One region of the Nitrospirillum bahiense genome, then DNA from elsewhere that is predicted to be linked to it. Evidence: riboswitches for the same ligand, from Rfam matches in the RefSeq annotation. Region 1 holds a riboswitch; each other region holds the start of a gene.
What was found. Region 1 has a riboswitch for cobalamin ahead of FBZ88_RS17455 (CbtB domain-containing protein). Riboswitches for the same ligand answer to the same signal wherever they lie in the genome.
Positions count from the first base shown of each region.

Region 2: another riboswitch for cobalamin. It lies ahead of cobU (bifunctional adenosylcobinamide kinase/adenosylcobinamide-phosphate guanylyltransferase); the one in region 1 lies ahead of FBZ88_RS17455 (CbtB domain-containing protein).
Region 3: another riboswitch for cobalamin. It lies ahead of FBZ88_RS01450 (TonB-dependent receptor); the one in region 1 lies ahead of FBZ88_RS17455 (CbtB domain-containing protein).

Region 1 covers NZ_VITO01000011.1:187,345-197,740, forward strand. Annotated here, with positions in the region: gene FBZ88_RS17420 (phenylacetate--CoA ligase family protein) at 1-399, shown strand, start outside; gene FBZ88_RS17425 (hypothetical protein) at 419-1,348, shown strand; gene FBZ88_RS17430 (glycosyltransferase family 2 protein) at 1,345-2,133, shown strand; gene FBZ88_RS17435 (nSTAND1 domain-containing NTPase) at 2,335-5,592, shown strand; gene FBZ88_RS17440 (hypothetical protein) at 5,599-6,012, shown strand; gene FBZ88_RS30325 (response regulator transcription factor) at 6,227-6,727, shown strand; gene FBZ88_RS17450 (histidine phosphatase family protein) at 6,825-7,454, opposite strand; cobalamin riboswitch at 7,456-7,634, shown strand; gene FBZ88_RS17455 (CbtB domain-containing protein) at 7,654-7,872, shown strand; gene FBZ88_RS17460 (CbtA family protein) at 7,894-8,718, shown strand; gene FBZ88_RS17465 (EamA family transporter) at 8,822-9,676, shown strand; gene FBZ88_RS17470 (YbcC family protein) at 9,699-10,396, opposite strand, start outside.
Region 2 covers NZ_VITO01000008.1:183,815-194,210, forward strand. Annotated here, with positions in the region: gene FBZ88_RS13860 (efflux RND transporter periplasmic adaptor subunit) at 1-582, opposite strand, end outside; gene FBZ88_RS13865 (efflux RND transporter permease subunit) at 602-3,817, opposite strand; gene FBZ88_RS13870 (glycosyltransferase 87 family protein) at 4,048-5,253, opposite strand; cobalamin riboswitch at 5,402-5,628, shown strand; gene cobU (bifunctional adenosylcobinamide kinase/adenosylcobinamide-phosphate guanylyltransferase) at 5,791-6,315, shown strand; gene cobO (cob(I)yrinic acid a,c-diamide adenosyltransferase) at 6,334-6,954, shown strand; gene FBZ88_RS13885 (cobyric acid synthase) at 6,954-8,447, shown strand; gene bluB (5,6-dimethylbenzimidazole synthase) at 8,444-9,097, shown strand; gene cbiB (adenosylcobinamide-phosphate synthase CbiB) at 9,103-10,092, opposite strand; gene cobD (threonine-phosphate decarboxylase CobD) at 10,110-10,396, shown strand, end outside.
Region 3 covers NZ_VITO01000001.1:329,631-340,026, forward strand. Annotated here, with positions in the region: gene FBZ88_RS01410 (DUF1365 domain-containing protein) at 1-792, opposite strand, end outside; gene FBZ88_RS01415 (sigma-70 family RNA polymerase sigma factor) at 1,009-1,635, shown strand; gene FBZ88_RS01420 (ChrR family anti-sigma-E factor) at 1,644-2,315, shown strand; gene FBZ88_RS01425 (DUF1295 domain-containing protein) at 2,319-3,155, shown strand; gene FBZ88_RS01430 (hypothetical protein) at 3,229-3,717, shown strand; gene FBZ88_RS01435 (DUF2177 family protein) at 3,696-4,115, opposite strand; gene FBZ88_RS01440 (hypothetical protein) at 4,219-4,455, opposite strand; gene FBZ88_RS01445 (DEAD/DEAH box helicase) at 4,505-6,106, opposite strand; cobalamin riboswitch at 6,502-6,731, shown strand; gene FBZ88_RS01450 (TonB-dependent receptor) at 6,871-8,913, shown strand; gene FBZ88_RS01455 (4'-phosphopantetheinyl transferase family protein) at 8,914-9,633, opposite strand; gene FBZ88_RS31200 (hypothetical protein) at 9,862-9,996, shown strand; gene FBZ88_RS01460 (hypothetical protein) at 10,003-10,396, shown strand, end outside.

The sequences.
Region 1 (10,396 bases):
TGGCGTGAGCGGTTTCCCCTGTTCCGCTACAGCCAGGGGGATGTCGGCCGCATCGTGATCCGCGACGGTGAGCGCATGCTGGAGGTTCGGGGCCGGCGGCCGCGCACCTTCCGATTTTATGAGATTACCCATGACGATAGCGGTTTCGCCGCCGTGGCCGAGGGCTGTGCCGCCTGGCAGGTGGTCCTGGATCTGGGCGCCGGCGGCTGCGACCGGCTGGGACTTCATGTCGTTTGCGACGACCCGGCGATTCTGCCCGTCGTCGCCGAGCGCCTGCGCCGGCACATGAAACAGGATGAGGGCGGCGACACGACCTACGTGCGTGCGGTCACCGTTGCCGATCTTCATATCGACCCCACGACCGCCAAGACGGCGACGCTTGTCGACCGGCGCCGCTGAACCTCCAGGGGACAACTCCATGGAAAAGCTGGGCAATCTTCTTGTATACGAATGGAATTCATGGCGCGGCTATCTCATCAGCCATCTGGCGGGGGCGCACTGCGCGGCGCAATGGGATGACGACTGGACAGTGTTGGAAGCCGCCTGCGGCCCCGGCATCGACACGGTGCTGTTCCACCACTGCCTGTCGCACGCCGCCTTGTTCCCGCGCCAACGCCCCGCTTTTGAGCGGGAGCTGGCACGGCGGGGCATCCGGGTGCTCAACGCCGGCCTGGCGGACATGCGCAAGCGCACGCTGCACGGCATGCTGGACCGCGCCGGTCTCAGAAGCGCGCGCGCGGCCCGCCAAGGGCCGGACGACCAGTTCCTCTTCATCAAGACGGACCTGAACTATGGCGGCAAGGCGGAGCGGGCGCTGCCCGCCGAGTTGCAGCCGCTGTTTTCCGCCGCAGCCGACTGCCCCATCCGCGGCTGGGACGACTATCGCCTGATGCGCCGCGACGAAGTGGAGCCCGGCTGGTGGGACAACCCGGATCTGGTCATCGAGAATTTCATCGCCCATGACGACACCCTGTACCGCGTCTACGGCTGCGGCGACGCGCTGGTGTGCATCCGGGCGCACAGCCCGGACCTGATCAAGAAAGAGGATGAGCGGCCGGAAGACACATGGGTTTACATCGATCGCCGGCAATTGACCCCGGCGATCGGCGACCACGGCGGCTTTCCCCGGGATTTGTGGCGGCAACTCGCCGGCTTCGTCGCCCAATATCCTTTCGACTATTTCTGCCTGGACGTCATCCATGACGGCACCCGGCACACCATCATCGACCTGAACCTGACGCCCTATTACGCCCCGCACCCGCCCAAGGCGGGGTGGTTCGCGTTCCTGCGACGCGGCCTGCGGGAGTTGACCGCCGGCCGCGCCACCCTGATGGAGGTCGCCCGATGAAGACCGTGTCCGTCCTGATCGCCGCCTTCCGCGCGCGCCCCTGGCTGGGCGACTGCCTCGACGCCGTGTTCGCGCAAGCGCTGCCCCCCGGCTGGCGCCTGCAGGTGCTGCTGGGCGTGGATGGCTGCGACGACACGCTGGACTATGTCAGGACGGCGCCGTACCCGGCCCTGCAGGTCGTGCACCTGCCGTGTAATCGCGGCACCTACGTCACCTTCAACACCCTGATGCCCTACGCCGAGGGCGACCTCATCGCCCGTTTCGACGCTGACGACGTGATGCTGGCCGACTATCTGGCGGAACACATCGAGGTGCTGGAGGGCGGCGTGGACCTCAGCATGTCGTGGAGCGTGTACACGGACGAGACACTGCGGCCGACCGCCATCGTGCCCGCCCTGCCGGACTACCGCCCCCAGAACGGGCAACGGCGCAAAGGCACGGACGGCCAGTTCGTCGCCAGGCGGCAGATCTGGGACAGCCTCGGCGCCTTCCGTGCCTGGACCTGCGGCGCCGATACCGAGTTTGTGATCCGGGCGCAGGCCGCCGGCTTCCGCACGACGGTCCTGGAGAAGTTCCTCTACCTGCGCCGCACCCACGGCGCTTCGCTCACCACCCATGCCGCGACGAATTACGAGTCCGACATGCGCATGCGCCTGCAGGCGCTGACCATTCAGTACCGCGACGACTATGCCGCCGGCACCCGGCCGGTGGCTGTCGAGGCGGAGGTCGAACCGACCGCCCTCCTGCTTCGGTGTGCCGATCTGGGCCTGCGGGTAGCGTCCTGATCTCTCCGCTCCCGGAATCTGCGCAAAGCGGATGATATTCGCGAATGAGCTACGCCTTTGGAATAGTTTTGTCGCTGGAGTTGTAATATGCGGTTATACTTACGCCCGTTCCGTAGAGGGTGTGACCGCAGGCCCCTTCGGAAAGTTGATGTAACCAGAAGGGGAGCTGTCTTTTACGACAGCGAGGGGCTGCCCGTGAAGGTGAGGCGCTTTCAATTCGGCGACTGGCAAGTGGATGCGCAAGCCTGCGTGCTGTGGCGCGAGGATGAGGGGACGCAAGTCCAGGTCGAGCCCCGCGCCCTGGATGTTCTGGTGGCCTTATGCCTGAATGCCGGCAAAATACTGAGCGCGGAAGACTTGCTGCACCTGTGCTGGGACGGTGTCGCCGTCGGTGAGAACCAGGCGCAAAAGGCTGTCGCCCAACTGCGGAGGGCCCTGGGCGACAGCGTCAACGCCCCCCGCTATATCGAAAACCTGCGCAAGCGCGGCTATCGCACCATTGCCCCGGTCATTTTCGCGCCGCACCGCGAGTCCGATACGCTGGCGGAAACCTGGGCCCGGGAATCCCCCTATGTCGGCCTGACGCCCTTCGGTGCGGGTCACGCCTCGGTGTTTTTCGGACGCGACGCGGCCATCGTGCGGCTGCGCGACGTGCTCGCCAGCCAGTTGCCAGGCGGCAGGGTCTTCGTGCTCATCCTCGGGGCCAGCGGCAGCGGCAAGACCTCCTTGGTCCAGGCCGGCTTGCTGCCGGCGCTGATGCGCGCGGGGGCGGCACTCCACGTTGCGGATGCCACCGTCCTGGATCTGGGCGCCATCGGCGCGGTGCCGCTATTGACGGCATTGGGCGGCGCCTTGCTGGACCTGGATGGCGATGGGGAGCCGCTGTTCGCGGGCCGCAGCGCCGAGCAGTTGGGCCAGAGCCTGATCGAAGACGGGCAGAGCGCCCAAGATGGGGTCGCGCCCGCCGATGGCCGCTTCGTTCTATTTGTTGATCGGCTGGAGGCCTTGTTCAGCAGCGCCTTCGCCAGCGGCTTGCAGCGGCAGCAGTTCCTGGCCGCGCTCGACCGGCTGTCCCGTGGCGGCCAGGTCATGGTCATCGCCGCCTGCCGCAACGACTTCTATCCCGAGGTGGTGGGCGAACCGCTGTTGATGGAGGCCAAGGCGGCGGGTGGGCACTTCGACCTGACGCCGCCCAGCCGGGCGGAAATCGGCCAGATGATCCGTCTGCCGGCGGAAATCGCCGGCCTCAGCTTCGGCGGGGACACGGACGGCCGTGAGCGTCTGGATGACCTGCTGTGCGAGGCAGCGGCCCACAGCCCCGATGCCCTGCCGCTGCTGCAATACACCCTGCAGCAACTCTACTTGTTGCGCAGCCCGACGCGCGAGCTGACCCTGGCCGCGTATCGCGACTTGGGCGGCATCGAGGGGGCCATCGGACGGCGGGCGGAAACGACGCTGGAGGGCCTGTCGGCCGGTGCCCAGGCGGCGTTGCCCCGCATCTTTTCCCTCATCGTCGCCCTCAGCGCCATTGACGATGCCGTGCGCGGCGTGCTGGCCCGCTGGTCAGACCTGAGGTCCGATGACGAGCGCGCCCTGGTGCAGGCCCTGGTGGACGAGCGCCTGTTCGTCAGCCGGGTGTCGGGCGGTGAGGCCGTCTTCGGCGTCGCCCATGAGGCGCTGCTGCGGCAGTGGCCCCGCGCCGTGTCATGGATTGCTGAGCACCGTCAGGCCCTGCGCGTCCGCAGCCAGCTGGAAGGGCTGGCCCGGCAATGGGCGGCGGAAGGCCGGCGGTCCGACCGCCTGTTGCGGCGGGGCAAGCCGTTGGAGGAGGCGCGCGACCTGCTGAGCGGGGGCATCGTGCCTGTGGGCCCCGACGTGAACGCCCTGGTCACCGCCTCCGCCCGCCACGTCAAGCGGGCCGAGCGTCTGCGCCTGGGCGCCCTGGCCGCCTTCGCCGCCATCGCCCTGGTCGCCGCCTTCCTGGGCCTGCGCGCCGGCCGGGCGGAAAAGGTGGCGGCGCTGCGCCTGCAGGAGGCGGAGGATCTGGCCGACTACATGCTGGACGAACTGGCCGACAAGCTGCGGCCGCTGGGCCGGCTGGACCTGCTGGATGGCGTAGCGCAGAAGGCGTTGGGCTACCTCACCACCGACGACCCCGGCCGCATCCCCAGCGCCGCCCGCCTGCGCCAGGCCAAGGCGCTGCAAACCCTGGCGGACGTAGACCGCTCCCGCGGCAACGTCGACGCGGCGCTGAAGGCCTTGGGCCAGGCGGAGAGCTTGCTGCAGGCCGATCTGGTGGCCGGAACGGTAGATACGGACGTGCTGAAGACTTCAGGCCTAGTCGCCTTCTGGTTTGGCCAGATCGCGCTGGATCAAGGCCGGCTTGAGGACGCGTTGCGCCAGGTGCTGCAATATCGCGACTTTGCCCAGCGCCGAATGCAGCTGCAGCCTGATGAGCCGGACGCCTGGATCGAGCTTTCCTATGCATTGAGTTGTCTGGGTGGGCTGCAAATACGAAACGGAAATGGTGACGCGGCCGCAACCAGTCTTAATGAATCAATCGCATTGAAACGGCGCGCTTTGTTGGCCCACCCGGAAAATATGTCCCTCCGGGTGGAACTGGCGAACAGTATTTCTCTGCTCGCGAATGCTCAGGCTGAGCGGGGAATGCTGGAGGCTGCGGCTGATCTTTACGACCAGCAGCGCGAGGTGTTGGACGAAGTGAGGCGCCGGGAACCGAACGCTCCGGTCTGGTCGTTCCGCCTGGCGGTGGCTAATCGACTGAAAAGCGCCCTTCTTGTGGCCCAAGGCAAAACGGAACCTGCTCTCGTCGGCTTGAATCAAGCGATGGAACAGATCGAAGACAGCCTGCGCAAGGAACCGGAGAATCAACGGTGGCGGGTCACCCGGTTGGAAATCCGCTTGCTGAGCGTGCGCGCGGAACTGGCCCTTGGGAAGGCCCTGATCCTACTGCCGGATATACTCAATATTGAGGCTGAGGTTGAGCAGATGCTGGGGACCAATCCCACGGATGATTTGCTCCAGCGTCAGAAAGCTCAGGCTCTGCTCCTCCACGGTATCGCCTTGGCCGCCGGGGGGGGATTGGACGCGGCACGACTGAAAATCGATGAAGCGGCGGGAATCGCCCGCGTATCAGTGGATCGTGACCGGAAGGACAGGCTCCGATCTATCCTCCTGTCCAGCACATTGCTTGCCGAAGCGGAGATCGATTTGAAGCGCGGCGCCGATGAGGCCGCGAAGCAGGCCTGCCAGGATGCGGTTGGCGTTCTGCGCGCCATCGCCCCTTCAAGCAATGACTTTCGTGTTCTCGACCCTTGGGTCCGCGCCAATCGGTGTGGCGGAGACCAGGGTGCGGCGGATGCTGGTGCCCGGATCCTGGATCAAATGGGATATCGGGAAGTGGACTATCTAAAAACTTCAATCAAGCAGAAGGAGTGATATAAGATGTCAGAGAAAGAGATTCCCTCTGGACAGATCGAAATATCAATTAGAATTGAAAGTAACCCAAAAAAGGGTGGTAAGTATATTTGGTATTATAACGGACTATCATCTTCAAGTTTCTCAATACGGGTTCCTCCTGATGTCGGGTATATCAAATTCACTTTGGATGATGCTACACAGTCCAGGTTTGTGTTCAGGTCCCCTGACATTACCCAATTCGAGGGTTATACGGACTTGGCGGCGGACTATACGGATAGCTGCGTTACCGTGACTGACAATCAGGCGAACCAGAATTACGCCACGGTCGGTGAGATTCTTTTGAACGCTGAGGCGGTCGTCAACGGTGTCGGCACCGGCCAACTGATCTCATCCGATCCAGAATTTACCAATACCGGCGGCGAGTTCTGTCCTTCCTAGCCCATAAAGCCATAAGCCAGATGAAGTCCGGCCCGGTCCTGCTTAAGGTCCGGGCCATTTCCCTTCCGGCCAAGCGCATCGCTCGTTAAAAACATTCCTATTGTTATTCAATAGGTTATCATCCGGCAAGATAACAGAAGGAAGAATTCTTCCGGTCGCTGGCAAGGTGGTTGGGCCGTTGGCGCGGGGGCGTCACGGCGACGACAACCCACCGATGGGCCAGCACATCATGAATCGTTATACCACCCGAGAGCGCCAAGTCCTGGACCTGACCGGGCAAGGCCTGACCAGTTCGCAGATCGCCGCCACGCTGGGCGCCTCGGAACTGACCATCCGCAAGCACCGCTCCAACATCATGCGCAAGGCGGGGCTGACCTCGACCGCGCAACTGATCGCCTACGCCCGGGATGTCACCGCGCCGCAACTACCGCCGCCAGCGTTGGCTTGGGATGTCCTGGGGCCGCGCGAGGCGGAGGTGGTGCGCTACGTCGCGGCCGGCCTGACCAGCAAGGAAATCGCCCGCCTTATTGATATCAGCCCACGCACTGTCCAGAAGCACCGGGAACGCGCGGGTGAAAAGTTGGGGGTGCATACACTTCAGGAAATCATCATCCGGGCCCAGTCGTCGCCGGACGTCCGGTCCGCCAATCAGCTGGGGCCTTCGCCAGGCGAAGGCGGAAGCACCCCGAACTGTGATTCCGTCTGTCGAGCGTGAGTGAACAACACGAAGGATCGGGCTGCCCGGATCTCCATCTCGGCAGGGGGAAGGTCCGGAACTGCAGCCAACTCCAGCCGATGACGCCGCCAAGCTTTCATGCCGGGTCGCGTAAAGGCCGGGGCAGGGTCAGCGCGTCCACTCCCGTGGCGCGCACGGCCCAGCGCCGGTGCCAGCGCAGATCGGTCAGCGACAGCGGCACGATGTCCAGCCGCCAGAAGGCTCGCGGCGGCGCCTCCAGCACGATTGCCACCGCCATGCGGATCACGGCCGGGTGGGTGACGGCCAGGGTGTGTCCCTCCGCCGTCCCATGCTCCAGCCACAGCGCCACCCGCGCCCGCAGCTGCGCCAGCGACTCAGCCCCATGGGGGCGGGCCTCCGGATCGCCCAGCCAGGCGCCCACCGCGTCCGCCTCATGGGCCGACAGGTCGGCCAGGCTGCGGCCCTGCCAGGCGCCCACGTCCAGGTCGGCGAGGCCCGTGTCCTCATGCGCCTCCACACCCAGGGCGCCGGCCAGCGCGTCCGCCGTCTGCCGCGCGCGGGTTTCAGGCGCCGTCCAAAGGCGATCCACCTTGCGCAGGGCACGTACCTCCGCCAGCAGGGCGGCCTGGGCCAGGCCTGCCTCCTCGGCCGCGTCGTCTGCGCGTGGGAAGAGGGCGTCACGCTGGGCCCGGGTGGGGGCGTGGGCCAGCAGGGTCAGGCGGCCAATGACATTGGGGGCTGTCATGGAGATAGTCCTTGAATGCGGTGCGGCCCCTCCCTACCATCAACGGATCGCCCGCGCATGGGGGAAGCCGGTGCAAATCCGGCACGGTCGCGCCACTGTAACCGAACGCCGAAGCCTTTCCAGGGCGTGCGGAAGCCAGACCCCCCGGCGCATGACACAGACCGCATACGGGACGCGTAATCCCAGGGAGCGTTTTTTCATGGCCCACGCCACTACCCATTCCGGCACCCCCGCCGTTGCCCTGCCGGTGATCTCCGCCGCTGAACTGCTGCCCTGGGCCGTGTTCGGCGGGCTGCTGCTGGTGCTGATGGTCTATTTCGTGGGGGCGGAGCAGGGCGCCACCTCCATGATCCAGGGCCGTGAGGTGCATGAGTTCGTGCACGACGCCCGCCATTTGCTGGGCTTCCCCTGCCACTGAGGCGGGCGGACCCTCGCCATCATGGTTGGAATTTATCTCGCCCGCGGGATGCTCATCGGCATCCTGGCGGGTTTGCTTGCCTTCGGCGTGGCCACGCTGATTGGCGAGCCGCCGGTCGAACGCGCCATCGCCTTCGAGGCGGCCCAGGCGACGGGGGGGCATGGGCATCATGACGCGGCCGCCACCCCTGACACCGTTGAGGCGGGGCACAGCCATCATCATCATGACGCCCAGGCGGCGGATGAGGAGGAGGAGCTGTTCAGCCGCGGCACGCAGGGCGGCTGGGGCCTGCTGACCGGCTTGCTGGTCTATGGCGCCGCCGTGGGCGGGCTGTTCGCTCTGACCTATGCCTACGCCCAGGGCCGCATGGGCACCCTGGGGCCTCGTGACCTGGCCGCCGTCCTGGCCCTGCTGGGTTTCCTGGCCGTGGTTCTGGTGCCAGCCTTCAAGTATCCGGCCAATCCCCCGGCGGTGGGCAATCCTGACACCATCCAGCAGCGCACCGCCCTGTTCTTCATCCTGCTGATCCTGTCCGTCACCGCCATGGCGGCGGCCGTGGTCACCGCCCGCCGGTTGGCCGCCCGCTGGGGTACCTGGAACGCCGGCTTCGCCGGCGGCGCCCTGTTCCTGGCGGTCATGATCGTGGCGGGATACGCCTTGCCCGAGGTGAATGAGGTGCCGGAGACATTCCCGGCCCAGCTGCTGTGGCGCTTTCGCATCGCCTCCTGGGGCATCCATGCCGCCCTGTGGGCGGCGCTGGGACTTGGCTTTGGCTGGTTGTGCGAACGGGCGCAGTCCCGTGATCTTCAGGCCCTGCGCCGGGGTGACCGGCCGGCGCTATTCTGACATCGATAATGCCACGCCGGGCAGCCATTCATGACCGGTCGATGACAGCGGTCCGCCGCCAACCGTAGAAATGGACGCTCCCGTCGCAGGATCGCTCCATCCCATGTCCATCGCCGTCTTCGCCATCGTCCTGTTCGCGGCCCTGCTGCATGCCAGCTGGAACGCCCTGGTCAAGGGGGCGGGGGACAAGCTGATGGCGGCCGTCCTGGTGGCGGGCGGCGCGGCCCTCATCGCCATCGTGACGCTGCCCTTCCTGCCCCTGCCGGCGGCGGCCAGCTGGCCCTATCTGGTGACGTCCAGCGTCCTGCAGATCCTCTACCTGACCCTGGTTGCCCGCGCCTATCACGTCGCGGACATGAGCCAGACCTATCCCCTGATGCGGGGGACGGCGCCGCTGCTGGTGGCGCTGGTCAGCGGGCTGTGGCTGCATGAGGCGCTGTCCCTTCATGCCCTGCTGGGGGTTGGTGTGATCTGCGCCGGCATCCTCAGCATGGCGTGGATGGGCCGGCGCGGCGGGCCGGGCCTGACGGGGGGCGGCACCACCGGCACCCGGCTGGCCCTGCTGACCGCCCTGGTCATCGCCGGTTACACCCTGGTTGACGGCCATGGCGTCCGTCTGTCGGGCGCGCCCGCGTCCTATGTGCTGTGGGGTGTGCTGCTCAACGGTTTGCCGCTTGTGGCTTGGGCGTTGCTGGCCCGGCGCCGGACATTCCTGCAGCATGTTATCCGCCAGTGGCCGCGGGGCCTGGTGGGCGGCGCCGGCACCCTGATCTCCTACGGCCTGGCCCTGTGGGCCATGACCGTGGCGCCCGTCGCCGTCATCGCCGCCCTGCGCGAAAGCTCCATCCTGTTCGGCACCGCCATTGCCGGCCTGGTGCTGAAGGAGCGGGTGGGCCCTCGCCGCCTGGCCGCCGCCTGCCTCATCGCCGTGGGTGCCATGGTGTTGCGCCTGGCGTGAGGCGGGCGGCGGAACGATCGCCTCATGCGGCGCGGGCCAGCGCGGCCTCGTCCCAGCCGGTGCCGCGATGCCAGCGCGCGGTGATACGCCCGCGTTCCAGGGCGAACAGGGTCAGCCAGCCGTTATCGAACAGCGACCGCACCTGCTCGTGGCGGGCCAGCACCTCGGCGATCGCGTGCCGGGGCGCCTCCACCAGGACCGACAGGCGCAGGGGCGTGTGGACCAGGCGCTCGCCGTCGTGGACGGCTTGCCAGGGCAGGCCGGTGCGCAGCATGCCGCCGTTGCCCTCCACCACGCCGATGCCGGCGGTGACATTGTGGATCAGCTTGTCCCCGCCGCCGAACAGTGTGGGTGCCACGGCCGATCCGTAATATTGCAGGCTGATCCAGCTGGCCACCACCACCGGCGCCGTCAGGATCAATTCCAGGGTGGCGAAATCACAATCCTCCCGCCAGTCGTAGGAATGCAGGAAGGCCCGGCCCTTCAGGTCGCCGGAGGCGGTCACGGCGCGCGGGGCGGCGACGAAGGCGGCGCACCCGGCCAGCCCCCATTCCGGCCGGATCTCGGCCCAGTTGCGGGCGCGGGCCGACAGCGATGCCGCACTGGCGCCGGGAAGGCGTGCCGCCCGTTCCAGACGCACCTGGCGCCCCGCCCTGTCCAGCCAGTCGCGGGCGCGGCGGATGTCCGCTTCATGATCCCGGCCGGCGCCATCGGTATAAA
Region 2 (10,396 bases), on a different contig from region 1:
GCCGTCGATGGCCGTCGTCACCGTCTTGTAGGCGGTCAGCTGCTCCAGCCGCTTCACGTTGGCGATGGCGGCCTCCAGGTCGGCCTGGGCAGCGTTCAGGGCGGACTCGCGCGTGTCATAGGTCTCGCGCGTCACCCAGCCGTCGCCCAGCAGGGACTTGGACCGGCTGTAGTTGGACTTGGCCAGGGCCAGATTGGCTTCCGCCTGGTGCTGCGAGGCGCGGGCCTGCATCAGCTGCTGGTCTTGGTCGGGCGCCTCGATGACGGCCAGGGTCTGGCCAGCCTTCACCACGTCGCCGATGTCCACCAGGCGCTTGCCGATATAGCCGGAGACGCGGGCGTAGACGGTGTATTCCGTCAGGGCCTGGGTCTGGGCCGGCAGCAGCAGGCCGTCGGACGACTTGACGGGCTTGGGGTTGGTGGTCTTCACCTGCAGCGGGGCCTGCGGCCGGGCTTCCGGCGGGGCCTTGGTGCCGCTGGCCAGGTGGGGGGCAGACACCAGGCCGATGGCGGCCAGGGCCACGACGGCGGTGCCCAGCATCCAGGACCGGCGGCGGACGGTGGTCTTAGGGGCGGCGCTCATAATCATCAGACTCCTAAAATCACTCGGCGGCCGAGCCGGCGGGAACGGTGGTGGTGGCAAGCACGGCATGGCGCCGGCGATGCAGCAGGACGTACAACGCTGGAACCGCCAGCAGGGTCATGGGTGTCGAGAACAGCAGCCCGCCCATCACCGCGCGGGCCAGGGGGGCGTTCTGCTCGCCACCCTCGCTCAGCGCCAGGGCCATGGGGATCATGCCCAGCACCATGGCCAGCGCCGTCATCATGACGGGGCGCAGGCGGGCGCCGCCTGCCTCCGCCATGGCGTCCAGGGGTGTCAGGCCCTGTTCGCGCCGCTGGTTGGCGAAGGATACCATCAGCACGCTGTTGGCGGTGGCGACACCAATGACCATGATCATACCCATTAGGGCCGGTTCGCTGAAGGTGGTGCCGGTCAGCAGCAGCATGACGGCGCCGCCCAGGATGGCGGCGGGGGTGGCCCCCAGCACGATCAGCGGGTCCAGCCACGACTGGAAGTTCACCACCATCAGCATGTAGACGAAGACAACGGCCAGGGCCATGCCGGCGGCGATGTCGCCGTAGGCCTGTTCCATGGTCTTGATCTGGCCGCCCATCTCGATGCGGTTGCCGGGCTTCAGCTGCGGGCGCACGGCGTCGATGGCGGCCTTGATGTCGCGGCCGACCGAGCCCAGGTCACGGCCGGAGACGTTGGCGATGACGTCGTAGCGGGGGGCGAAGGAGGTGCGGCTGATGTCCGCGGCCACCTTGGTCGGCACCAGCTTGGCGACATTGCGCAGCAGCACCGGCGTGGTCACCCGTGTGGAATGGATGGGAGTGTTCAGCAGATCCTCGGCCGAGGCCATCAGGCGCTGCGGCGACTGCACCACGACCGGGTAGATGACCAGCGAATTGACATCCATCCAGTAGCTGGGATTGACCACGCCGGAGGACGCCAGCGACACCAGCACCTCCTGCGCCACGTCGTTCTGGGTCAGGCCCAGCTCGGCGGCGCGGGCCCGGTCGACCTCGATGCGGTAGGCCGGGGTGGCCGTCACCTGGCGCAGCGTCACGTCCACCAGGCCCGGGATGTTCTTGAAGCGCTGGCGTAGGTCCTCCGCGATCAGGGCGTTGGGCCCGCGGGCCGTGCCGATGATGCGGATGTCGATGGGGGTGGGCACGGCACCGTTCAGGATCTGGCTGGTGATGTCGCCGGGCTTTTGGAAGATCTCAACGCCCGGGTAATCCTTGGCCACCATGGCGCGGATCTGCTCGACATACTCATGGGTGGGCCGCGACCGCTTCTCGGTCAGGGCACCCAGGATTTCACCGTCGGCGGAGCTGACGGTGACGCTGTCGGTCAGGCCCAGGTTCACCGGGTCGGGCAGGCCGATGTTGTCGATGATCAGGCCCAGTTCCTCTGGCGGGATGATCTTGCGGATGGACCGCTCGATGGCGCCGAACTGACGCGACGCTTCCTCCAGCCGGGTGCCGGCGGGGGTGCGGACGTGCAGGCGGAACTGGCCGGCATCGACCTCGGGGAAGAAGTTGGTGCCGACGAAGGGAATGGTGGCGGCGGCACAGACCAGCAGCACCACGGCGAAACCGGTTACCATCCACGGCCGTGACAGGCCGCCGCCCAGCACCCTCAGGTACCGCTGGCGCAGGCCCTCGAAGCCGCGCTCGAACCCGGTATGGAAGCGCGCCCAGGCGCCGGCCAGGCCGGTCGTGGGCGCAACGTGGCCATGGTTGCCCTCCTCGCCATGGCCGTGGCCGCGCAGTTCCGCCGGCAGTAGCCAGGCGGCCATGGCCGGGACCAGGGTCCGCGACAGCACGTAGCTCATCAGCATGGAGGAGATGACGGCCAGCGCCAGGGGCGAGAACAGGTACTTGGCGATACCGTGCAGGAAGAAGATGGGCACGAACACGATACAGATGCACAGCGTCGAAACCAGGGCCGGGAAGGCCACCTCGTCCGAGCCTTCCAGGATGGCCTGGCGCAGCGGCTTGCCCATGCCGATGTGCCGGTGGATGTTCTCGATGGCCACGGTGCCGTCGTCCACCAGGATGCCGATGGCCAGCGCCAGGCCGCCCAGGGTCATCACGTTCAGGGTGTGGCCGGCCATGGAAAGCACGGCCACGGCCGTCAGAATGGACAGCGGGATGGAGGTCAGCACGATGGCCGTGCTGCGCCAACCACCCAGGAACAGCAGGATCAGGATGGCCACCAGGGCGCCGACGATCAAGCCCTCGTGCTGGATGCCTTCCATGGCGTGCTTGATGAAGGTGGTCTGGTCGAACAGCGGCTGGATGCGCATGCCCTCGGGCGCCGCCTTGCGGATCTCCGGCAGCCGGCGCATGACCTCGTCCACCACCGCCAGGGTGCTGGCGCCACCCAGCTTCATGATGGTCAGCAGCACGGCGGGCTGGCCGTCGGCATGCACCACGTTGGTCTGCACGGCGGCGCCGTCGCGGACATTGGCCACGTCGCGCATGAACACGGTGCGGCCGTTCACGTCGCGCAGGGGGATGTCGTTGAAGGTATCGACGGCGATGGGCGAGCTGTTCAGGCCCACCTGGTATTCGGTGTCGCCGATCTTGGCGGTACCGGACGGCAGGTTCAGGTTCTGGGCGGTGATGGCCTTATTGACGTCATTGGGGGTCAGGCCATAGCTGCGCAGCTTGTCCGGGTCGATGTCGACCATGATCTGGCGCGCGTTGCCGCCGTAGGGCAGGGGCAGCCGCATGCCGGGGATGTCGCTGATCTGCGACCGGATGGTGATGCGGCCATAGTCGTACAGCTGCGCCTCGGACATTGTGTCGGACGACAGGGCCAGCTGCAGGATGGGCACGGAGGACCGGCTGTACTGCACTATCAGCGGCGGCTGAGTGCCCGTGGGCATGCGCTTCAGGATGGTCTGGCAGATGGCGGAGATCTGCGAGATGGCCAGGTCGATGTTCACGCCCGGCTGGAAGGTGGTGCGGATGATGCCCACGCCGTTGGACGTCTCGGATTCCACCTCCGCCACGTTGTCGGCGGTGTTGATGATGGCCAGCTCACCAAAGGCGGTGATCTTGCCCGTCATCTCCTGCGCGTCCAGGCCCGAGTAGCTCCACACCACGGTGACCGTGGGGATCTCCACCTCGGGGAAGATGTCCGTGGGCATCCGGAACAGGCTCAGCACGCCCAGCAGCGTGATCAGGCCGGCCAGCACGGCGAAACTATAAGGACGCCTCAGGGCGTAGGCGACGATCCACATGAGGACGGGGCTCCGGCAATGCGATGCGGAAAAATGCAACGCTACGCCCAGGGGCCGAGGTCGCCCCCCGCCCGGCACAGCCCCAAATAATTAACGCGCTTGACGGTTAAGGGGAACCTACTTCGATACGCAACGGTTCGAATTTAGGCATGCCGCGACCAATCGCCACCAAATCGCAAAACTGTGGTCTGCGTCACTGCATCTTTCGGCGAAGGGAATTGTAAAGGCGGCTAACCTTGAATTGCCAAGCTCTCCCGCAGTGCATCCTGGGTGGCGTCCTGAGGGCCTGTGGCAGGCCGGGAAGGCACCCAGCGGACCAGCACGTACAGGCCGAAACCGCACGCCAGCAACGGCTTGAACCACGTGGCGGTGGCCAGGTGCAGGCCCCGCGTCCAGACGTGGGTGGTCAGCGCGAAACACAGCAGCACCAGCATCCAGCCCAGTGCGCGGTTGCGGCGGACATGGAATTCCCAGCCCGCCAGGGCGCCGGCGACCAGCGCCATATCGCCGAAATGGCCGAGGACCGTACGCGGGTTGAACAGCAGCAGATAGGTGACCATCAACGCCGCCACGGTGGCGGCGGCCTTGGGGGCCGGCAGGCGGCTGACGGTGCCGCGTGCCAGGATCAGCACGGCGACGCCGGCCAGGGCGCGGATGACGGTCTGCACCATCAGGTCCAGCGGCAGGCCCAGGGTGGCCAGGCCATTGGCGAAATCATGCCAGACGCCGCCGCCGGGGTTGGCGCTGCTCATGGTCTTGCGCACCAGCTGGCCATATTCGGCCAGGGCGTAACCGGGGTCCCAGTGCGCCAGGGGCAGGGCCAGGGCTGCCGCCAGCCACAGCGCCAGGGACAGGCGCAGGCGGGGCCACAGGGCGAAGGCCAGCATGACCAGGGCCAGGGCCTGCGGCTTGAACGCGCCGGCCAGTGCCAGCAGGAAGGCGGCGCGGCGCCACCGGCCTTCCGCCACGTCGGCCAGGCCGGCCAGCATCAGGCCCAGCATCAGGAATTCCGTCTGGGCGCCGCGCAGATCCACCACGCCGATGGGCAGCGCCGCCAGCAGGGCGACACCGAACAGCCGTTGCCAGCCCGCCCCCGGGCAGTCCGCCGGCGCCAGCAGGCGGCACAGCCGGGCTACCCCCCACCAGCACACCGCCAGCAGGCTCAGGCGCCACAGGGCGTCCCCCAGCAGGGGCGGCAGATAGGCCCAGGGGGTGAACAGCACGGCGCTGGACGGCAGGTAAAGGAAGCCGTTGATGCCGTCCTCGTAAATCTCCGCGCCCCGCCACCAGGCCCAGGTGGCCTCGGCATAGATGTGGAATTCAGAAACGAACCGTCCACTAATTACCTGCGCCTCGATCGCCACCAAGGCGACCGCCCAGAGGGCCAGGCCGAACACCAGCGGGCGGGCCAGGGAAGGAAGTGGCGGACGAACCATGTTGCGGGATAACCTATCTCATAGGTAATAGGCTCTATGGTCTATGCCTAACACCTTTGCGCTCAAGGTCAAGTGTCAAGGCCTGGCCGTTGCATATTTGCGATAAAATGTCGCGACGCCGCCCTTGCCCAGTACGGGCGATTGCCGTAAGCCTGCCGACGCCGACGGTTCCACGAGGCACGCCTGTGGATGAAAAGGGAACGTGGTGGGGATGCCCGGCATCCGACTCCATGGCTGCCCCCGCAACTGTGAACGGTGAGCGCCGCCCACCCCGCCGCGCGGGGATTGGCCACTGGGTTTCCAACGGAACCTGGGAAGGCCGGGCCGGCGCCCTGACCCGTGAGCCAGGAGACCTGCCGCCGGCGGCATTGCGCGTGGTCGCGGGGGCGGGGTGTCCCGGCGGAACCGGTCAGCGGTGATGCGGGCCCCAGGGGGCCCGTGGGCCTCCGGTCTCGTCGAAAGACTATCCCATCCTTCCGGCCGGTCTTGGCCTCTGGTACCACCGGTGCGTGAGACCGGGTGGGATGGAACTGACTGATGACGCACGAGCACACGGCCGTCTCCGGTGTCACCCTGGTCCTGGGTGGCGCCCGCTCCGGCAAAAGCCGCTTCGCCGAAGGGCTGGTGACCGCCCTGCCGGGCCCCTGGACCTATATCGCCACCGCCCAGGCCTGGGATGACGAAATGCGCGACCGCATCGGCCGCCACCAGGCCGAGCGGGTGCCCGGCTGGACGACGGTGGAGGTGCTGCTGGACCTTGCCGGCGCGCTGGCCGCCGCCGGCGATGGGCCGGTTCTGGTCGATTGCCTGACGCTATGGCTGACCAACGTCATGCTGGCCGACCGGGACGTGGCCGCCGCCGTCGCCGCGCTGGAGGCGGCGCTGGCCGCCCGTACGGGCGCCACCGTTCTGGTGGGAAATGAAGTGGGCATGGGCATCGTGCCGGAGAACGCGCTGGCTCGCGCCTTCCGCGACCATGCCGGCCGCCTGCACCAGCGCCTGGCGGCCACGGCGTCGCAGGTGTTCCTGACGGTGGCGGGCCTGCCCCTGAAAGTGAAATAAGACCGGAAGGAGGTAGCCATGGCCGATCTTGAGTCCCCGGATGACGAAGCCGCCCGCCATCGCGAGAAGATGCAGAAGCGCAAGGCGGTGCAGGACGCGCGCGTGGCGCAGGCCACGCGGGAGAAGGGCCTGCTGATGGTCCACACGGGCCCCGGCAAGGGCAAGACCACGGCGGCGCTGGGCATGATGCTGCGCACCGCCGGTTATGGCCTGCGGGTGGGATTCATCCAGTTCGTGAAGGGCAATTGGGCGACGGGGGAGCAGACGGCGCTGACGCGCTTTTCCGACCTGATCGACCACCATGTGATGGGCGAGGGCTTCACCTGGGACACCCAGGACAAGGAACGTGACATCGCCGCCGCCGTCCGCGCGTGGGAGCTGGGCCGCCGCATGCTGGCCGACCCGCAGTACCACCTGGTGGTGCTGGACGAGATCAACATCGTGCTGCGCTACGGCTACCTGGATGTGGCCGAGGTGCTGGCCGGGCTGAACGCCCGCCTGCCCGACACCCATGTCCTGGTCACCGGCCGCAACGCCAAGCCCGAGATCATCGAGGCCGCCGATCTGGTGACGGAGTTCCAGGCGGTGAAGCATCCCTTCCAGGCTGGGATCAAGGCGCAGCGCGGGATCGACTTCTGATGGCCGACCGCACCACCGGGGGCGCCCGCGCCCTGATGATCCAGGGCACCGGTTCGGATGTGGGCAAGTCGCTGCTGGTGGCGGCCCTGGCCCGGGCCTACACGCGGCGCGGCCTGCGGGTGCGCCCATTCAAGCCGCAGAACATGTCCAACAACGCCGCCGTGACGCCGGATGGGGGGGAGATCGGCCGCGCCCAGGCGCTGCAGGCCCGCGCCTGCGGTGTGGCACCCTCGGTGGACATGAACCCGGTGCTGCTGAAGCCGCAGACGGACCTGGGCGCGCAACTGGTGCTGCGTGGCCGCGTGCTGGGCAATGCCCAGGCCTCCGCCTACCAGCGCCGCAAGGGGGAGCTGCTGCCGGCCGTGCTGGAAAGCTTCCACCGCCTGCGGGGGGAGTGCGACCTGGTGGTGGTGGAGGGGGCGGGCAGCCCGGCGGAAACCAACCTGCGCGCCGGCGACATCGCCAACATGGGCTTCGCTCGCGCGGCCGGCGTACCGGTGGTATTGGCCGGCGACATCGACCGGGGCGGCGTCATCGCCAGCCTGGTGGGCACCCATCGCGTGCTGGACGTGGAGGATCGCGCCCAGATCCGCGGCTTCCTCATCAACAAGTTCCGCGGCGACGTCCGCCTGTTCGAAAAGGGCGTGACGGAGATCGAGGCCCGCACCAGCTGGCCCTGCTTCGGCGTCATGCCGCACCAGCCGGCGGCGGCCCGCCTGCCGGCCGAGGACGGCATGGACTTGGCCCACTGGGCGAAGCGCGCCTCCGGTGGGCCCTTGCGCATCGCGGTGCCCATGCTGTCGCGCATCGCCAATTTCGATGACCTCGACCCCTTGCGGCTGGAACCGGGTGTCACGGTGGCGATGGTGCCCCCCGGCCGGCCCCTGCCGGGCGACGCCCACGGCGTCATCCTGCCGGGGTCCAAGGCGACGCTGGCCGACCTGGCCTTCTTCCGTGCGCAGGGGTGGGACATCGACCTGGCGGGCCACGTGCGCCGGGGCGGCTGGGTGCTTGGCCTGTGCGGCGGCTATCAGATGCTGGGCCGCACCGTGGCCGACCCCGACGGCATCGAGGGGCCACCCGGCACCGCCGCCGGCCTGGGCTACCTGGACGTTGAAACCGTGCTGGCCCCAGCCAAGACCCTGCGGGCGGTGACGGGCCGTGATGCCGCCAGCGGGTCGGCCCTCACGGGCTATGAGATGCATCTGGGCGTGACCCAGGGGCCGGATAGCGCCCGGCCGCTGCTGCATCTGGACACCGAGGGCGGCGGCATGGTGGCGGAAGGGGCTGTCAGCCTTGATGGCCGCATCGCCGGCACCTATGTCCACGGCCTGTTCGGCCATGACGCCCAGCGGGCGGCCTGGCTGCGGCGATGGAACGTGGCCCCCGGCCTCGATAGTTACGACGGCACGGTGGAGGCGGCGCTGGATGAGCTGGCCATGGCCGCCGAACGCCACCTGGATCTCGACGCGCTATGGGCCATCAGCCGATGACCGCCCCCGACAGGCCGTGCCCCGACTTCGACGCCGACTTCCGGTCCCATTTCCGGGACCTGCTGGTCTGGCGGCGCGACGTGCGGCGCTTCCGGACCGACCCCCTGCCGGACGGCCTGCTGGAACGCCTGCTGGATCTTGCCTGCCTGGCGCCATCCGTTGGGCTCAGCCAGCCCTGGCGTTTTGTCCGCGTGGACGATCCCGTCCGCCGCGATGCCGTACGGGCGGAGTTCGAGCGCTGCAACGCCGCGGCGCTGGCGGCCCAGGGGCCGGACCGCGCCCGCCTCTACGCCAGCCTGAAGCTGGCCGGTTTGCGTGAGGCGCCCTGCCACCTGGCGGTGTTCATCGACCCCGACCCGGCGCAGGGCGCCGGCCTGGGCCGCCGCACGATGCCCGAGACCCTGGCCTATTCCGCCGTGGCGGCCATCCAGACCCTGTGGCTGGCGGCGCGGGTGGAGGGGATCGGCCTGGGCTGGGTTTCCATCCTGCGGCCGGAGGTGATGAACGGCCTGCTGGCGGTGCCGGCGGAGTGGCGCCTGGTGGGCTATCTCTGCATCGGCTATCCCGCCGAGCCGGACGACGTGCCCGAACTGGAACGCGTCCATTGGGAACAGCGGCATCCGCTGTCCGACGTGCTGTTTCAGAGATGAAAACGCTAGAGCACCCAGGCCCACACCAGCGCCAGACCCCACAGCAGGGCCAGGCTGCGGCGGTAGAGGCTGAGGCCGGCCTCGATGTCGGCGGCGGTGGCCTCGGCCCGGCCGTCGCCCATCCAGTGGTCGTCCACCCGCACGTCGCCATAGGTGCGGGGTCCGGCCAGGCGCAGGCCCAGGGCGCCCGCCATGGCGGCCTCCGGCCAGCCGGCGTTGGGGCTGCGGTGATGGCCGGCGTCACGGCGGACGGCGGACAGCGCCGCCTTGGCCTGTACGGACCCGCGCGTCCAGGCCGCCAGCACCAGCAGCAGCGCCGTCAGGCGCGAGGCCGGCAGGTTCACCACGTCGTCCAGCCGGGCCGCCGCCCAGCCATAGGCCTCATGCCGGGGCGTGTGGTGGCCCACCATGCTGTCGGCGGTGTTGATGGCCTTGTACGCCAGCAAGCCCGGCAGGCCACCCACCGCCAGCCAGAAGGCCGGCGCCACCACCCCGTCGGAGAAATTCTCCGCCAGGCTTTCGATGGCCGCGCGGGCCACGCCGGCCTCATCCAGGCTGGCGGGGTTGCGGCCAACGATGTGCGACACCGCCTCCCGCCCGCCCTCCAGCCCGCGCTGGCGCAGAGCGCGCGGCACGGCGGCGACGAAGCGGTGCAGGCTGCGCTGGGCCAGCAGGCTGCTGGCCACCAAGCCCGTCGCCACGGTCCCCCAAAGGCCGCCCAGGCGCGCCAGCAAGGATTGCAGCAGGACGCCGACGGCCAGCGCCACCCCCACCAGCAACAGTTCGGCCGCGATGCCGGCCGCCTTGCGCCAGGCCACCGGCCATTCCGCCTGGTTCCAGGCGCGGTCCAGCCGGCCGATCAAAGCGCCGATCCACACCACCGGATGGCGGATGCGGGCATACAGGGCGTCGGGATAGCCCAGCAGGGCCTCCAGCGCCAGGGCGGCCAGGGCCAGCCAGGGCAGGGCGGGGTAAAGGGTGGGGAAGACGCTCATGATGTCTGGGGTTTAGCATGATGCCGCCCGAAATCCAGATCCGTCATGGCGGCGACCTGACCCAGGCGGCCGCCCTGTTTCCCGATGCGCCCGGCCCCTGGGTTGATCTCAGCACCGGCATCAATCCCTGGCCCTATCCCTTGCCCCCCATCCCGCCCGCGGCCTGGACGGCCTTGCCCACGCGCGGTGACCTGCGGGCGCTGCTGGCGGCGGCGGCCGTGGCCTATAGCGCGCCGGGGCCGGACAGCCTGGTGGCGGCGCCGGGATCGGAACTGCTGATCCAGACCCTGCCGCGCCTGCGCAG
Region 3 (10,396 bases), on a different contig from region 1:
GACCCCCTTCAGCCACAGCTTCAGGGCCTGCCAGTGGATCGCGGCCACGACCTTCCAGGTCAGCAGCGGCTGCGCCACCCAAGCAACCAGGACGCCGACATCAGTCAGCGCCAGGCGCCGCCCGCTGAAGCAGGCCGACAGAATGGGCGCGGACCGACCGTCCCGGTCCTCGCCAGGGCGCACCTGAATGGCAACGGTCAAGCGCTCTGCGGGCGGGGACACACGGAACTCATACCGCGCGTCCATGTCCAGGAAGGGAGAGACATGAAGGTGTTTGGTGCAGTGCTGGCGCACCACGCCATCGGCGGTGGCCTGGGCATCCACCGGGATGACGTAGCTGTGCCGCAATCCAAAGGTGTTGTTCACCTCATGCACCAGGGCGCAGAGCGTGCCGTCGCGGCGATGGCAGAAATAAATGCTGATGGGATTGAAGACGTAGCCCAGAACGCGGGGCATGCACCACAGCCGGATCGCACCGCCGTCGTAGCCGGCTCCGGCCTCGGCCAGCAGTTCCGCCACCTGGTCCGCCAGGGGCCTGCCAGAACCGTCCCCATGATCCGCGTCATGAAAGGAGAGCAGATTGAAACTGTTGTGGGAGAAAAGCCGAAGCCGCAGGTGCAGGGCCGGCAGCTCATCCAGGTCCAGCAGCATGGACCAGACGCGATAACGCAGATGGTGGCGGCGCGGCCAGGTGCGGCGGTGGGCCACCCAGCCCCGGTAGAGGGCGCTGTGGCCAGACATTGGGGCGCCGGGGTTCCCCGCATCCGCCAAGTCCGCATCCATGTCCGACATCGGCCCCATGCCTCCCACGCCCGGCAGTAAAAGCTTGTGCCCCCTATACGCGCCAAGGTGAATGCTGGATCAGTCGCTAGAGCGGCTGATCCAAATCCGCCGTGGTTCGTATAGAGTGGCATGCATGACGCTCGCACCCTTCGAACCGCATCCCCCCGCCGCCGGCCATCGACCGGCCGGCCCAGCATGTCCTGGTCCCGGCCGGGGGACGGCCGCTTGACCGGCGGTGGAGATGGTATCCTGCCGGAAGGCCGCGCCGCGGCCGGCGCCACGGCTGGCACGGTCGTGTTGGAGGATGTGCACGCCCGCCACCTGCGGGCCATCGCCACACAGGGCGACCGCGCCGCGTTCTCTGCCCTGTTCCGGCATTACGCCCCCCGTATCAAAAGCTATCTCCTGACCACCGGCCTGCCGTCCATGGAGGCGGAGGAGCTGGCGCAGGAGGTCATGCTGACCGTCTGGCGCAAGGCGGCCATCTTCGACCCGTCCCGCGCGCGGGCCGCCACCTGGATCTTCACCATCGCCCGCAACCTGCGCATCGACGCGGCGCGCCGCAGCCGCGCGGCGGAGGCCGCCGTGGCGCAGGAAAGCCTAACGCCGTCCGAGCCGGAACCGGCGGACGACCTGTTGTTCGCGGCGGAGGCGGCGGACCGCCTGCGCGCCACCCTTGACACCCTGCCCCCGGATCAATTGGCGGTCGTGCGGCTTTCTTTCTTTGAAGACGCGCCGCACCCGGACATCGCCCGCCGCCTGGGCATTCCACTGGGGACGGTCAAGTCGCGCCTGCGCCTGGCCATGGCCCGCCTGCGTGGCGTGATCGATCCCGGGGGGGCCGAACGATGATCGCCGCCATGCGCCCTCCCCCCTCCCTGCCCTGCCCCACCCACCATCCCGACGCTGACCTGCTGTCACGCCACGCGGCCGGCACCCTGGCTGACGGCCCCGCGCTGGTTGTGGCCACCCACCTCGACTTCTGCCCCGTCTGCCGCCACCAGGTGCGGGCATGGGAGGCGCTGGGTGGCGCACTGCTGAACAGCCAGCGTCCCGTGGCGCTGGCCGATGACGCGCTGGAGCGTACGCTTGCCCGGCTCGATGGCGCCCGGCTGGAAAGTAAACGGCCGCTTGCCGACGTGCCCGCCCTTGACGCCGATCCGATGCTGCCCCCCGCCTTGCGCCGCCAGCGCTTGGGCCCCTGGCGCTTCGTCGCACCCGGCATCCGGGGACGCGCGGTGCGGGTCGACCCTGCCCAGGGCTATAAGGTCATGCTGTTCCGGGTGGCGGCGGGCATGGCCATACCCATGCACGGCCATCGGGGCCAGGAATACACCTGCGTCGTCGACGGCGCCTTCAGCGACGTCTTCGGCCGCTTCGCCTCCGGCGACATGGCGGCGGTGGATGCCAGCGTGGATCACCAGCCGCTGGCAGAGCCGGATGGCGACTGCCTGTGCCTGATCGCCGTGCGCGGCCGGCTGCGCATCCACAGCCTGCTGGGCCGCCTGGTCCAGCCGCTGGTCGGGCTCTGACCCTTGGCGCCCGTCCTTCTGCTGGCGGCCGTGGCACTTGGCCAATGCGCCATCATGGCCCTGGCCTGGGCCATTCAGCGGCGCACCCGCCAATCGGGCTGGGTGGACACGTGCTGGTCGCTGGCCGTCGGCGCGGGTGGCTTGGCCGCTGCCCTGGTTCCCGTGGACGGGGCGCCCCTCACCGCCCGCCAAATCCTGGTCGCCACGCTGGTGGGGCTGTGGTCGGCGCGGCTGGCCGCCCATATCGGGGCGCGCACCCGGGGCGGCGGTGACGATCCGCGATATGCCGAGCTGATGCGCGTTTGGGGGTCGCGGGCACCTGCGCGCCTGTTCTGGTTCCTGCAAAGCCAGGCCGTGGCCGCGGCCCTGCTGGGGTTGACCGTCTATGCCGCCGCCCGTAACCCCGCACCGGGCCTTGGCGGCATGGACCTGCTGGGAACGCTGGTGCTGCTGGGAGGCATTGCCGGCGAAGGGATGGCCGACGCCCAGCTGGCCCGCTTCCGCCGACGGCCCGATGCCCATGGCCGGGTCTGCGATGCGGGCCTGTGGCGCTGGTCGCGGCATCCCAACTATTTTTTCGAATGGCTGAGCTGGCTGGCCTATCCCTGCTTCGCCCTGGCACCGGGGCCGGAAGGGCTTTGGCCTTGGGGCTGGCTGGCCTTCGTCGGCCCCCTCATGATGTATGTCCTGCTGGTCCATGTCTCCGGCCTGCCGCCGCTGGAGGCCCATATGGCCCGGTCCCGGGGGGCTGCGTTCGCCGACTACTGCCGACGTACCAGCGCCTTCTTCCCCTGGCCGCCCCGGCGGGACACTGAGGCGGGACACGGAATAGATCCTTGACCGTCCGCCCCACCGGACGATTAGCTGGCGGGGGCGATCGGCCGCCCGGGGGATAGCGTATCGGGGGATGGGCATGCGGCAAGGGATGAAGATGGGGGCGGTCCTGGCCTTGGTCACCGGCCTGGCGCTAGGCGGGTGCTCCGGCGATGACCCCATGGGCCCCGGACCGGACCAGAAGATGTTGCAGGCCGCCTGCGCCCTGGACCTCCACACGACCCGCCCCACAGGCACGGACGTGCTGACCATGTACCGGATCGAGCTGCCGCTGACGCCGGTGGACGTACGGCGTGTCGAATCCACCGTTCTGGCGGATGGGCGCGACACTTACTACGTGCGCGCCAAGTTCAACGGCCAGGTCTGCATCGGCGGCGATGTCACCCTGGTGTCATTGGCCGGTGGCAAGGTGCATGTGCACTATGAGATAGCGGATTTGGCGCACGTGGACATGATGGGAAAGCCCATCTTCGTGCGCCTGACCCTGGACGATACCTTCGACTATACCCCAGGCCAGACCGTGAACCGCACGGCCGGCGGCAACCATTATGGATTCTTGCTGAAATAGAGGGCGGTGGTGCAGCCGGCCGCCGCCGCCACGGCGGTCAAAATGGTCCCCCACGCCATGTCCAGCGCGCTCAGCCGGGCGGACCACAGGCGCAAGGTGGCATGGTTGGTAAGGTCGTACGTGCCGTAGGTGAGAAGACCGAACACCGCGCCGCGCATCAGCGCCTGCATCAGCGGCGCCTCCGACCGCGTCGCCGGTTCCACGCAAAAGAAGACGATGCCGCCCGCCATGAGCAGGTAGAACACGGCAGCCGGCCCCAGACGCGGCTGGGGCGCCACCATGTCGCCCATCACCTGGCGGTAAAACCCAACCATGCGGGTCAGCCAGACGGCATCCAGGGCCAGGAAGGCGATAAGGGTCGCCGCGTAGATCGCGGCCTGGCGCAGCAGTGGTCCCAAGGCCTTTTCCTCCCCGCAAAGCCAAAAAAAGAAAAACGCCCCGGGCCTGGGCACGGGACGTTTCTCAATACGCGTCGGCGATGCGGATGGATCAGCCCGGCGCTCACCGGACCGGCGAGCGGGTCAGCGTCTTGATGCGGCCACGCGGGTTGCCGGACATGGCTGCAATTTCGCGGTCCTGCGCCTCGATGATGGCGCGGGCGGGCTCGTCACCGTCCAGGCCGCCCAGTTCGGACGAGGGGACGCGGCGGTTGGACGACCGCGAACCATCGTCATACAGGACGTCGAACAGGACGAATTCGCTGACGGACTTGGATTTCGGCTTGCTGCTGCGGCCCATGGGGACCTCCTCTTCCTAAAGAACCATCAAAACTCAGACGTGGTGCGGCTCAGCGGCGGCGGCGCGGACGGTTGCGATCCTCGCGCGACGGCTGCTGGTCTTCGTTGGCGTTCAAGGCCGCCACGAAACTGGAGAACTGGGTGCCACGGCCATCCTGCACGGGGCGCGGCGCGGCCGGACGGGGGGCGTTGGGACGCTGCCCTTGCGGCTGGGCCGGACGCTGACCCTGCGGGCGCGCTTGCTGCTGCGGACGGCCGCCCTCGGGACGCACCCCTTCAGGACGCGGGCCCTGCGGGCGGTTGCCCTCCGTCCGGGCCGGCCGCTGGCCGTCGTTACGGGCTGGCCGCTGGCCATCATTCCGGGCGGGCCGTTGGCCCTGGGGCCGAGCCTCTGCCTGACCCTCGGCGCCGCGCTGGCCGCGGGGCTGCCCGCGACCGCCATTGCCGCCGCCGTTGCGCGGCTGGCGGGCCGGCAGGGGCGGACGGCTCACCGGGGCGGCGGCGGCCTGGGGCGTGGCCTCGGGCCGCTCACCCACCGGGATGGACTTGCGGATCAGCTTCTCGATGTCGCGCAGGTAGGCGCGCTCATCCCCATCGGCCGTGCACAGCGACACGGCGACGCCGGAGGCGCCGGCACGGGCGGTGCGGCCGATGCGATGCACATAGGTCTCCGGCTCGTTGGGCAACTCAAAGTTCACCACGTGAGTGACGCCGTCCACGTCGATGCCGCGCGCGGCGATGTCGGTCGCCACCAGCACGCGCACGGTGCCGGCGCGGAAGCCGTCCAGCGCCTTCTGCCGCGCATTCTGCGACTTGTTGCCGTGGATGGCGGCGGCCTCGATGCCCGCCTGCTCCAGCTGGGCCGACACGCGGTTGGCGCCGTGCTTGGTGCGGGTGAAGACGATGCTGCGCTGCATGCCGGCGTCACCCCGGATCAGGTCGACCAGCACATGGCGCTTTTCTGCCGCCGGCACGAAGATGACCTGCTGCGTGATGCGCTCCGCCGTCGTGGAAACGGGCGTGACCTCGACCCGCAGCGGGTCGCGCAACATCTTGTTCGCCAGCTCCGACACGTCGGCCGGCATGGTGGCGGAGAAGAACAGCGTCTGCCGGTTGGCCGGCAGCTTGGCCATGATCTTCCGCAGGCTGTGGATGAAACCCATGTCCAGCATGCGGTCGGCTTCGTCCAGCACCAGCACCTCGACCTTGTCCAGGCGCACGTGGCCCTGGGTCATCAGGTCCAGGAGGCGGCCGGGCGTGGCCACCAGGATATCGATGCCGTTGGCCAGCGCCTTCACCTGGCTGCCCTGGCCGACGCCGCCCAGGATGACGGTGTGGCTGAGCTTCAGACCCACGCCGTAATTGGTGATGCTCTCGCCGATCTGCACCGCCAGCTCACGCGTCGGGGTCAGGATCAGCGCGCGCGGCATGCGCAGCGGCAGGGCCGAGGGGGCGGCCCCCAGGCGCTGCAGGATGGGCAGGGTGAAGGCGGCGGTCTTGCCGGTGCCCGTCTGGGCGATGCCCAGAATGTCGCGGCCCTCCAGCGCATGGGGAATGGCCCGCGCCTGGATGGGGGTGGCGGTGTGATGGCCCAGCTGGGCCAAAGCGGCCTGAATCTCAGGCCGCAGGGAAAGGGTGTCGAAAGCGGTCAATGTCTTGGAATCCCAGGGCGACGCGCCGGCCGCGTTCGTTTCTCGCGGCCGCGGATCGCGGTCAAGCCCTTGCCCGGGCGCGTGCCGGCAGGCATGTGTCAGAAGGTCGAGTATGCCCTGGGTGCTACAGGGGCGATTTGGCCGCCACCGCTACGCGCCACCCGGGGGATACCGCCGGACCCAGCGGCCCGGCATGGGAACGGATGATGCCATCCATTCCTTAAGACCGCATAAGTGGCTGTGAGCGGTCCCAGGTACAAGGGAAATCGCTCGAAGCCCCCCGAATTGCTGCCATGCCCCGGCGTGGGTGGCCGTTGTCACACAACCGCCAAGCTTGTGCGCCAGGGTGCTCACCCCCGCGCTGCCACATCGCGTTTGCATGCGCCTGCAATTCCCCGTAGAAAAGCCCTGACGGTTCCCGCCCTGTCCGGGCGGGATGAAAAGGGAACGCGGTGGGGAATTCCCTCCCCGATGCCGCGGCTGCCCCCGCAACTGTGAACGGCGAGCCCGACACCATCCCCGCGCATGCTATCGCGGTGGGGATCGAAGCCACTGGGAAACCGGGAAGGCGGTGCCAGGGTGATGACCCGTGAGCCAGGAGACCTGCCGTCACGCCGTGGTCACGCACGGGCACATTGGGCGGGGTGCACCAGTGGGGAAAGGGCGCCCGCCGTTCCGGCCGTTTGGGGAATATCCAGGCCGATGGTGGGTGATCCGATCTTTGGCCCGTGGTGACGTGTCACGTTGCCAAAGGCCAACCAACCATGGGTCGTTTCCTTACCGGAATAACAACATCGCTGCTATTGCTGAGCTGCCCGGCCGCCCTTGCCGCCGGCATGGACGACGACGCGTCGTCCCCCGTCCCCCTCGACGACGTGGTGGTCACCGCCGCCCGCCGCGACCTGATCGGCACGGCCGCCACCTCCAGCCAGGGCGTGGTGGTGAAGGAGGAACTGGATCTGTTGCCCGCCTATCGCGTGGGCCAGATGCTGGAGACGGTGCCCGGCCTGGTGGTCACCAGCCATAGCGGCGAGGGCAAGGCCAACCAGTATCTGCTGCGTGGCTTCAACCTGGACCACGGCACCGACATGGCCACCAGCGTGGACGGCATGCCGGTGAATATGCGCACCCATGCGCACGGCCAGGGCTACACCGACCTGAATTTCGTGATTCCCGAGCTGGCCAGCGGCATCGGCTACACCAAGGGCCCCTACTTCGCGGCGCAGGGTGACTTCTCTGCCGTCGGGTCCATCCAGATGGGTTACCTGGACGAGGTTCCGGCCCAGGTGGCGCTGACGGCGGGCACGCTGGGCTATCAGCGCGCCTTCGCCGCCGGCACCACGAAGTTGGGCGCCGGCCAGCTGATGGCGGGCGGTGAGCTGGTGCATTATGACGGCCCCTGGGACCATCCGGACAATTTGCGCAAGGGCAACGCCGTGCTGCGCTACAGCCAGGGCGCGCGGGACGACGGCTTCAGCGTGACGGCCATGTATTACCGTGGCCTGTGGAACGCCACCACCGACCAGCCTGAACGCGCCATCGCGCAAGGCCTGATCGGCCGCTATGGCACCCTGGACCCCACGGATGGCGGCCAGGCGCGGCGCATGAGCCTGTCGGGCACCTTTGCCATGCCGGTCGAGGCCGGCTGGCTGGCTGGCGGCGAGGTGACGGCCAACGCCTATGTCATCAACAACCAACTGACGCTGTGGAACAACTTCACCCATTTCCTGGACAATCCCGTCCAGGGCGACCAGCACGCCCAGGATGAGAACCGCATGGTGGCCGGCGGCGCCGTCAGCTACAGCCGGCTCGTGAACCTGCTGGGCCTGGACCATGAGGTGGTCGCCGGCCTGGACACCCGCTTCGACGATGTGCATGTCGACCTGCGGGCGACCCGGGCCCGCGTGGCCTATGCCCAGCTGAGCAACGACAACGTTCAGGAGACCGGCGGCGGCGCCTATGTCCAGGCGACCAGCCATTGGACGCCCTGGCTACGCACTGTGGTGGGCATGCGCGAGGATTACCTGACCGCCACCGACCACGGCAGCAACGCCGGCGTGGTGGCCGCCCGCCTGTTCCAGCCCAAGGGCAGCGCCATCGCCACCCTGTGGCAGGGAACGGAGGTCTACCTCAGCGCCGGCCGCGGCTTCCACAGCGACGACGTGCGGGGAGCATCGCAGGGGAACGCCCCCTTGCTGGCCAAGGCCGATGGCGAGGAGGTGGGCATCCGCAGCACCATCCTGCCCAACCTGACCGCCACGCTGACGGCCTTCCAGATGGATTTCGTGTCGGAGTTGACCTACGACGCCGATGTCGGCCAGACGGAGGCCGGGCGCCCCAGCCGCCGGCGCGGGGTGGAGTTGAACACCACCTACAACCCGTTCAGCTGGCTGGAATTCTACGGCAGCATGGCCTTCAGCCACGCCCGCTATACCGACAGCGATCCAGCCGGCAGCTTCATCCCCGACGCGCCCAAGCTGATCGGCTCGCTGGGCATCTATCTGCGTGACCTCGGCCCCTGGTCAGGTGGGGTGGAATACCGCTATTTCGGCGCCCACCCGCTGGTCGAGGACAACAGCGTGCACTCGTCGGGCAGCCAGGAATGGAACCTGACGGCCAACTACACGCTGCAAAGCGGCCTGCGCTTCGGCATCGGCCTCTACAACGTCTTCGACAGCAAGGATGACGCCGCCGACTATTATTACACCGACCGCCTGAAGGGCGAACCGGCGGAAGGTGTCGGCGATCTGCACGCCCACCCGCTGGAGCCCCGCTCCGTCCGGTTTACCGTGGCCCAAAGTTTCTGATCACCACAGGTCGGCCAGCCCCTCCTCCATCACCAGATCGGTGGGGGGCTGGCCCTTCCCTTCAATCCAGGCCGGTCCCATCCAAGCCACGGCGGCCGCGTGACCGCTGGACAGGTCGCGCACCCACAGCCGGCAGGCCTGGCCCACCGGTAGGGAGCCGCCGTCGCGGATCAAGGTCGGGCCATCCAGCGCGATCGCGAAGCTGTCGGTGGGCAGCGACAGGCCCAGGCCCAGGGCCTTGATGTAGGCCTCCTTCAGGGTCCAGAAGGTCACTAGGTCCGGCCCGCTGCGCCCGGCGGGGCGGGCATCCAGCCAAGCCAGTTCCTCCGCCGCGAACATGGCCGTCGCCAACTCCGCCCCGATGCGGCGTTCGCCGCGCTCCACATCCACGCCTATCCGTGTGCCAACCTCCAGGGTCACGGCACAGGCCACCAGGCCGTCGGTGTGCGACAGGTTGAAATCCAGCCCCGCCGGCGCGTCCACCAGACCAGGCTTGCCCTGCGGTGTGAGGGGGGCGAAGGCCAGCGCCGCCGGCGGCCGGCCTAGCAGGCGGCCCAGCCACAGCCGGGCCAGGCCGTGGGCCGCCACATATTCCCGCCGGTTGACCTCGAACACGAAGCGACGGGCCCGCGCCCGTTCCCCCTCATCCAGCAGGGGCCACAGGCGGTCATAGGCCGCGTCATCCAGCGTGCTCAGGGGCAGGGTCCGCAGCAGCGGCATGGTCATTCGTTCAGGCGACAGGGGATCAGAAAGCCCGGCCAGAACAGGCGCCCGGCCGCCCCCTGTCAAGGGCCCGGTCCCCCGGCCCCCAACCGACGCGGTAATCCATATATTGCCCCGCTACGGCTGGGGATATCCCCATCGCCGAAGGTATTGCCGCCCTATCCGGAAAATGATCCCCCGAATCCCCAAGGAACACGGCGTGCGGCCAGCCTGTTGAAGCGCAGCATGACCGTGACCGGAGCCCCGACGACTATGCCCAACCGCCGCAACGCCCGCCGCATCCTGGCCGCCACAGTGGCGCTGGCGACCGTGTCCGCCGCGCTCACCGCCCAGGCGCAGACGGCCGATCCGGCGGGCTGAGGTCCCTTGCTGAGCGTCGGGCCGGTGGTCAGCACCCTGGGCCTGGGGGCGGAGGTCGGTGCCCGCTTCGATGACCGTTTCGGCCTGCGCCTGAACGCCAACGGCTTCAGCTTTTCCGCCAACCACACGGTGCGCGACGTACGCTATGACGGCGACGCCACGCTGGAGTCCTTCGGCCTCCTGGCCGACCTGCATCCCTTCGGCGACGGCTGGCGCGTAACCGCCGGCGCGCGCCTGAACCTGAACGAGGTCGACCTGAAGGGTACGCCGCAAAACGCCACCTACACCATCCACGGCATGACCTACACCGCCAGCGAGGTCGGCAGCCTGAACGGCAAAATCGCCTTCAACCGCTTCGCCCCTTATATCGGCGTGGGCTATGAGGGCGCGGTGGCCGACC